Regions from separate parts of the Sphingobacterium sp. UBA3519 genome, predicted to be linked through region 1. Evidence: riboswitches for the same ligand, from Rfam matches in the RefSeq annotation. Region 1 holds a riboswitch; the other holds the start of a gene.
The links. A riboswitch is a leader RNA that binds a small molecule or an ion and turns the genes downstream of it on or off. The one in region 1 is predicted to bind thiamine pyrophosphate.
Positions count from the first base shown of each region.

Region 2: it holds a riboswitch for thiamine pyrophosphate, as region 1 does, so the genes downstream of both, thiS (sulfur carrier protein ThiS) here and thiM (hydroxyethylthiazole kinase) in region 1, are expected to answer to the same signal.

Region 1 covers NZ_DFPI01000037.1:349,784-354,188, reverse strand. The annotation lists gene B3297_RS24340 (hypothetical protein) at 1-406, shown strand, start outside; gene B3297_RS24335 (VanW family protein) at 546-1,388, shown strand; TPP riboswitch at 1,452-1,544, shown strand; gene thiM (hydroxyethylthiazole kinase) at 1,627-2,430, shown strand; gene thiE (thiamine phosphate synthase) at 2,420-3,052, shown strand; gene thiD (bifunctional hydroxymethylpyrimidine kinase/phosphomethylpyrimidine kinase) at 3,049-3,888, shown strand; gene tenA (thiaminase II) at 3,875-4,405, shown strand, end outside.
Region 2 covers NZ_DFPI01000026.1:216,483-220,887, reverse strand. The annotation lists gene B3297_RS18085 (thiamine phosphate synthase) at 1-589, opposite strand, end outside; gene thiE (thiamine phosphate synthase) at 1-26, opposite strand, end outside; gene thiC (phosphomethylpyrimidine synthase ThiC) at 586-2,400, opposite strand; gene thiS (sulfur carrier protein ThiS) at 2,447-2,653, opposite strand; TPP riboswitch at 2,714-2,809, opposite strand; gene B3297_RS18070 (alpha-L-rhamnosidase) at 2,969-4,405, shown strand, end outside.

The DNA of each region.
Region 1 (4,405 bases):
AATAGACCACTTGAACAGCAAACTCCAGGTTGTAAAAAGTGAATCCATTCATTTTTTATACCAACGGATAGATTGGACCATTTACAGTTATGACAAACAGAATCGCATGAGTGAAGAGCTGTCGGGCAGAAATGATCAAAGGGAAAGTCGGGTCCGTTATGCGTATAGCGATCCGAAAACAAGTGATTATATACTACGCCAAACCTTCGATCAAAATGACCAACTCACAGCGGAAATCAAGCGATCCTACCGGGCCAACGAAACAGTTGATGAATTCTACTTCAAGGGGGTATTGCAACAAAAATCAATTGTAAAAGATTTGGGAAACTGTACGTATGAAAACCTGAACTATAACGGGCATGGGAAGCTCACGGGCAAATACGTACAAACAAGAAAACAGCTATAGACATAGAGCGAAAAGCCAGTATACACCCGATGGAACAAAAGTTCTACCCCCTATACAGTAAAAACACAGGACAAAATCAAAAAAAGCGGCAAAAGATACATTTCTGCATTAATTTTGATAGCGATAAATAAACATCGTATTGAAAAAAAGAAAACTGATCAGTCAACAGCACCCCTTGCTCTATTTTTTTGCAGTATGGGTAAGAAGAATGCAGCGAAAAGCCGTCTGGCTATTTGACGACAAAAAATACAGCAAAGTTAAATCAGCTGAAAAACTTCCCTTTCGTATTAAAAAGCATCAGTCTGTATTATTAAAAAAGCTGGGCGAAAATAATATGCAATTGCAGATCAACAAAGTGACCAACCTGAAAATTGCAGCAGCACAGATCAATAGCATTCTGATCAGACCGAAGGAAACCTTTTCATTTTGTAAACTCGTGGGGCTCCCCACCGTAAAGAAAGGGTATCTGCCCGGCATGGAGTTATCCTTCGGTGAAGCAAGGGCGGGTATTGGCGGTGGAATCTGTCAAATATCCAATCTCATCCATTGGCTTGTTATCCATAGTCCACTCACCGTCAGCGAACGTTATCATCACTCCTTTGATCCTTTTCCTGACGATGGTCGTGTTTTGCCATTCGGCAGTGGGGCTACCGTATTTTATAACTACCGTGATTATCAATTCACCAACAACACGCCTTACACCTTCCAGATCAACCTCTGGTTTACAGAGAAATGTTTAGAGGGCGAATTGAGGATCGATCAGGAGCTGGATTTTGCATACCATGTCGTTGAAAAAGAACATCAATTTCTTAAAATAGACAATCAGTTCTTTCGTAAAAATGAGATTTGGCGCGAGAAGTTTTTAAAATTTCAGGGTGGAAAGATTTTAGAAACAGAACTTTTGACCAAAAATTTTGCCCGGGTTACTTATACCCCTGTTGAATATATTGAAATTAGTGCCGATCAAAATCCGGCCTATTAATTTAACAAGCTAAGTGATCGAAAAATGACGGATATGAAAAGTCCTCTTTTTTGTTTAAATTTGGTCTGGCTTTGGGGGTATTCTGTATAGAATTGAGATAGTCCCTTTGAACCTGATTCGGTTTATACCGGCGTAGGGAAAAGCAAAAATCCACTGTACAGCATACTCCTTTACTGCGCAGTCTATCGCTCTTCTTCCCTCCAAGGCTACACCGTACATCTTAGCATATGTAAAAAGAATGGAAGATTCAATTATCAATTTATTAGCGCAGCTGAGGGTCGAAAAACCCCTTGTACACAACATCACAAACCTAGTCGTGATGAACAATACGGCCAACGCACTGTTAGCCCTAGGAGCGTCCCCCGTAATGGTACACAGTCCTTTAGAAGTACGCGAAGTTGTCGATATTGCGCAAGCTCTTGTTATTAATATCGGCACCTTGAGTGAAGATACAGCCGAAGCTATGCTGGTTGCTACCGAACATGCCAATACCATTGGACGGCCATGGGTACTTGATCCTGTTGGTGCTGGGATATCAGCATTCCGCAATGATTTATTAGCCAATCTACTGGATCTCAAACCAACGGTTATTCGTGGAAATGCATCAGAAATCATGACGCTGTACAATTTCAACCAACCGAACACAAAAGGAGTCGACAGCACGACAGCGAGTAAAGATGCGCTCCGATTTGGCCAATTATTGCAAGAGCAAACCGGTTCCATTATCTGTATTTCTGGAGAAGTAGACTATATCCTTTCACAGCAATACCGGGTTGAAGTTTTTAATGGCAACCCTTTAATGACACAGGTAACTGGACTTGGCTGTAGTGCTACTGCACTTATTGGTGCATTTCTAGGTGTTACAGACCAATATGTTGAAGCAGCTGTTGCCGGCGTTTCCATTTTGAGCTTGGCGGGAGAACTCGCAGCCCAAACAGCAGCTGGCCCGGGTACCCTGCAATTGAATCTCTATGATGAACTCTATAAGCTCAATGCAGAACGTCTAAAATCAAAGCTCAAGATCAAATGTTATGCGCATTAATCCGCTTTTTCCCTACCCTTTATATTTGGTAATTTCTGAGCGGGACTGTTATCCTCAACATTGGCTCAATGTCGCCGAAGAAGCCATCATTGGTGGAGTCGATCTTATTCAATTACGCGAAAAAGCTGACGATTCCGCTACATTTTTGGATAAAGCCATGCGTTTGAAAAAACTGACCGATCGTTATGGTATTCCGCTCGTGATCAATGATGCCGTAGCAATCGCTGCAAAAATCGAGGCATGGGGAGTACATGTGGGTCAAAATGATTTGCAGCCGCTCCCTATTCGCGAAAAATATGGCGATAAATTAAACATAGGCTGGTCCATAGAAGATATGCAGCAGCTGGAAAGTCCACAAATGTACGCCGTCGACCACCTTGGTGTAAGTCCCATTTTTTCTACGAGAACAAAAATGGACACGATTACTGAATGGGGAATTGCAGGTTTAAAACAACTTCGGAGTAGGACGGAAAAACCATTGATCGCTATCGGAAGGATGAATTTACAAACAGCAGAAGAGACCTGGAATGCCGGTGCAGACTCCATTGCAGTCGTTTCGGCCATATGCCAAAGTCAAGATCCCAGAGCTGCCAGTGCACAACTAAAAGAACTATTAAAATGACAAAAGATAAAAAATACCGCGTCCCTAGCGTACTCAGCATTGCGGGGTTCGATGGTAGCGGTGGTGCAGGTATACAAGCAGATACCAAAACCATATCTGCATTAGGTTGTTATGCCATGAATGTGTTAACTGCCTTACCCGTTCAGAACACACAAGGTGTAAGACGTATTTATGACATTCCTACAGCAGCCGTCCAGGACCAATTAGATGCTATTTTTGACGACATCTATCCCGATGCAATTAAAATAGGCATGGTACACCATATTGAACTTGTGGAGCTTATTAGCAGCTATTTAAAAGAATATAAAGGGCCTATCGTATTTGATCCAGTCATGGTCTCGACCAGCGGGCACAAGCTCATTCACGATGATACAATTCAGGCCTGCATTGAACTTCTTTTTCCTTTGGCAACGCTGATTACACCAAATTTAGACGAGGTAAGTGTTTTAGTAGACCAAGTTATTGACGATGTCGAGAGGATGAAAAAAGCGGGAAATAGCCTACTGGCGAAAGGTTGTCAATCCGTTTTGATTAAAGGCGGGCATCTCCAAAGTCAAGAATTAACATCCCTATTGTTCCAGCACAAGAATCCACCAATTGAATTCAAATCTCAAAAAATTAATAGCAAAAATACACATGGTTCCGGTTGTTCGCTTTCTTCAGCAATTGCGAGCCATTTGGCACAAGGCGTTGGTCTCGATAGCGCGGTTGAATTCGCATTGGCCTATATACACGCAGCAATAGCTGGTAGCAAAGACCTCATCATTGGCAAAGGAAATGGGCCATTAAATCACTTCCACAATCCGATTAAACTTATTCAATATGAACTGGACTGATCATGCCTGGGATTCAATAACATCAATTTATTCAGATATACTCACTATGCCGTTTATTGTTCAGCTTAGTGATGGTAGTCTTCCCCTGGATAAATTTCAATTTTACATGCAGCAGGATGCTTTCTATTTAGAAGAATTTGGCCGTGTGCTCGCCTTTATAGGTGCAAAAAGTACGGATAACCAACAAGCATTGGACTATTTCGAATTTGGTCGCAATGCGCTACTTGTTGAACGGGCATTACACGAAAATTACTTTCGGGAATTTGGTTTAAGTCCTGCCGACAAGAGCAACAAAATCGAACCAACCTGCCATCATTATGTTCATTTTCTTAAAAGCGTAGCCGCTTTCGAGAGTATTGAGGTTGCTATGGCGGCAACACTCCCCTGTTTTTGGATTTATAAGGAGGTCGGAGATCACATTGTATCGACAGCAAATACACAGGGAAATCCCTATTCCAAATGGATAGCAACTTATAGCGGTGAGGATTTTGCACAGGGCGTTATCAAGGCGAAAAAC
Region 2 (4,405 bases), on a different contig from region 1:
AGTCTTTCCATAGTTTTTGTTTGCATGCAATAAAATTTTGAATAGGATCCCGATGTTTCCATAAAGTGCCATATAAGGCAATTCCATCTGCACCTTGCTGCATCGGAATAAGACAGTTGTTTTGGTTTATCCCTCCAAGACCGATGAGACGAACAGCAAAGTTGGCGCGTGACGGTAGTTGACCTAGTCTTGCATTATGCGTTCCATACCCCACTTTTGAGATGCTCGGAAATAATGGACTGAAAAAAGCATAGGCCCAACGTTCATCAAGGCTATTGAATTGATCAATATCATGCACAGATGTTGAACAGATTGTTGTAGGCCCCAGTTGATTTGCAGATTCATGCAGTCTACTTTTATCGTTCAGGTGGATTCGTGCAATCCCAAGCTCAGCCGATAGATGCGCATGTGAGTGTAGAACCAATCTGTCGCGGTATATAGGAGCTATAGTTTCTATATATCGCGACATTTGTAAGTCTGTAAAATGATACTTACGCAAATGCAGAATATCAAGACCTTCTTTAAACAACGCTGCTATAATCGCCTGTTCAGAACGGATTGTTTCTGCTGCTGTCAATGCAATAATCATGAATAGATCTCTTTTCCTTGTGCGATGAATTCCTGTGATTTTTCCAGCATCCCCTGGGCGGCACTATCCCTGATTTCCTGCGTTATTTTCATCGAGCAAAATTTGGGACCGCACATGGAGCAGAAGTGCGCAACTTTAGCCGCATCTGCCGGCAATGTTTCGTCATGATATTCCCGTGCGGTATCTGGATCAAGGGAAAGGTTGAATTGATCTTCCCATCTGAATTCGAATCTGGCTTTACTCAAGGCGTTATCACGATATTGTGCACCAGGGTGTCCTTTGGCTAAATCGGCCGCATGGGCAGCTAGTTTATAGGTGATTACACCATCTTTGACATCTTTTTTATTTGGTAGACCCAGGTGTTCTTTGGGGGTAACATAGCAAAGCATTGCACAGCCATACCAACCGATCATAGCCGCTCCAATGGCGGATGTGATATGGTCATAGCCTGGAGCAATATCTGTTGTTAAGGGACCTAAGGTATAAAATGGCGCTTCGTCACAACAGGCCAATTGCTTGTCCATATTCTCTTTGATCAATTGCATAGGAACATGTCCTGGCCCTTCGATCATCACCTGAACATCATGTTTCCAGGCGATTTTGGTGAGTTCGCCCAGGGTTTCGAGCTCCGCAAATTGAGCTGCATCGTTTGCATCTGCAATAGCTCCGGGGCGAAGACCGTCGCCAAGTGAAAAAGCCACATCATATTGTTTCATAATTTCGCATATTTCCTCAAAATGGGTATAGAGAAAATTTTCTTTGTGATGAAAAAGACACCATTTGGCCATGATAGAGCCGCCTCTGGAGACAATTCCAGTAACTCGGGATGCCGTGAGATGGATATAACGAAGCAATACGCCGGCGTGTATGGTAAAGTACGAAACACCCTGTTCGGCCTGTTCAATCAAGGTATCTTTGAATATTTCCCAGGTAAGATCCTCGGCCACCCCCTTTACTTTTTCGAGCGCCTGATAGATCGGTACTGTACCGATTGGGACTGGCGAGTTACGGATAATCCATTCGCGGGTTTCGTGAATATTTTTGCCAGTGGATAGATCCATGATGGTATCAGCCCCCCAACGACAGGCCCATACCGCTTTCTCAACTTCTTCCTCTATGCTTGAACTTACGGCGCTATTGCCAATATTGGCATTGATTTTAACAAGAAAGTTGCGTCCGATAATCATGGGTTCACTTTCAGGGTGATTAATATTATTGGGTATGATCGCTCTTCCGGCGGCGATTTCTTCACGGACAAATTCTGGTGTAATAGCTTTATCATGTGTTCTCGCACCAAAGTTTTGCCCCCGATGCTGATGATCCATCCCAGGGGTACTAGCTTCCAACTGCTCAATACGTTGGTTTTCCCGGATAGCAACATACTCCATTTCCGGGGTAATGATGCCTTGCTTTGCATAATGTAATTGGGTGACATTCTTGCCGGCAGAGGCTACTTTCGGTTTGTGGCTATAGGCAAATCGGAGTTCGTCCAACGTTGGATCAGAAAGTCGTTTTTGTCCATATTCAGAGCTGATGCCAGCCAACTGTATGACATCCTGACGATCCAAGATCCACTGCTCGCGAAGGCGAGGGAGTCCTTTGCGGATATCGATATGGATAGTGTCATCTGTATAAGGCCCAGAAGTATCATAGATTGTTACCGGCGGATTAATTTCGATCTGTCCATTCGTTAATTTGGTTGGGCTCAAGGAGATTTGACGCATAGCGACTTGAATAGGAAATAGTTTTCCGGCTACAAAAATTTTCTTTGCATTTGGAAAGGGGGATTGCGTAATTGTTTCAGCTGTCATTTTTTCTGTATTGTGGTGAATTACTCGGTTGATTTTTTTTGAAAGGCTAGCCGCCTTGAGATGCAGTGATTAAGATAATCTGATCATAAGGTTTAAGTGTTGTCGTACCCCAGTCCTTTTTGGGGATGACTTGGTTGTTGATGGCTACAGCCACGCCCTGGGTTTTGCCAGATAATTCCAAAAGTAACAAGCCTTCTAGTGAAGTAAGTGCGGGATCGAAAAATCGAATTTGATGGTTTATTGTAAGTTCCATTCCTTAATTTTTTTTGGTAAAACTTTAGGAATGGCTACACAAAGGCGCAGCAATGCACCTTGTAGACAGCTCACTTTTCCCTACGCCAGTATGATCCGGATCAGGTTCTAAGGGTAAAATCTCAGCCTGCATGAGCAGACACCCCTAAAGTTGCGACTAATATAAGGTTATTTTTATGAAAGTTGCAAGAATTTATTTTGCTGCCTGAGGTATATCGTGCAGGAAAGTACAGGTCACCATGTGGAAAATATTTGATATATTAGATTTTTAAATCAGCTAAAACAATTTAACAATCACCAAGAATAGTATCTTTTCATGCGTAGGATTTTATTGACAATACTGTTGTGTATAACGAACAGCACTTATGCCCAACCTAAAAGCAACTGCATCGCGGTACAGTTGACATGCGAACATCTGGTCAATCCATTGGGTATCGATGCAACCCAGCCGAGACTTAGCTGGCGACTTGAGGACCAACGTAATGGTGCGGTACAACAGGCTTATCAGATCCTTTTAGGGCAAGATTCGCTGGCACTACTGAAGGAGACGAAAAATAGCTGGGATAGTGGCAAACAGCTCAGCTCGTCCATGTTAGTGACCTATAACGGCGCACAGTTAAAGCCACAGACCACGTATTTCTGGAAGGTTAAAGTATGGGATAAGGATGGTATATCAACAAGTTCTAAAATAGCATCGTTCGAAACTGGAATGATGGGAATGGACCTTTGGAAGGGAAAATGGATTAGCGACAATAAGGATATTCATGCGCGAGAAACGCCTTATTTTAGGACAGAATTTAAGATAAATAAGCCGATAAAGTCTGCACGCGCGTATATTGCCACAGCAGGGCTATATGAACTTTCCATGAATGGTCAACGCGTAGGAGACCATCGCCTGGATCCAATGTATACTCGATTCGACCGGCGTACATTATATGTCGTGACGGACGTAACCCAGCAGCTCCAACAAGGAGAGAACGCTATTGGCGTTGTTTTGGGGAATGGCTGGTATAATCACCAACCACTGGCGGTTTGGAACTTTGATAAAGCACCGTGGCGGGCCCGACCAACATTCTGTTTAGAGCTGAAAATCGTCTATACAGATGGTACAGTAGAAACTATTGTTTCAGATAAGCAGTGGAAAACAGCTTCGGGACCAATTACTTATAATAATATTTACACTGGTGAGCATTATGATGCAAGACTGGAAATACCCAACTGGGACAAACCTAAATATGATGATTCAACTTGGCAGGCTGTTCAGTATAGAAATGCGCCATCTGCACATATCGTTTCCCAACAGATGGTACCGATTCGGCTCGTGAAGTCCTATAAGCCCAAATCAGTGACAAAGATAGACCAACGTACTTATGTTTTCGATATGGGCCAAAATATGGCTGGGATTACAAAAGTTAAAGTCAAAGGAGCTGCAGGGACTATGCTACGTATCAAGCACGGTGAACGATTGTCGGCAGATGGGCGTCTTGACCTGTCCAATATTGATGTTTATTATCGGGGCGATAAGGAAAAGGAGCCCTTTCAAACGGACATTCTTACCTTAAGCGGTCGTAATGATGAGTTTATGGCAAAGTTCGGTTACAAAGGATTTCGTTACGTCGAAATTAGTAGTAGTGCGGCAATTGCATTGGATAGTTCGGCTGTGACCGCTTATTTTATGCATAGTGATGTGCCCGCCATTGGACAGCTCAAGACGTCATCAGCGTTGGTCAACAAACTATGGGAAGCGACCAAC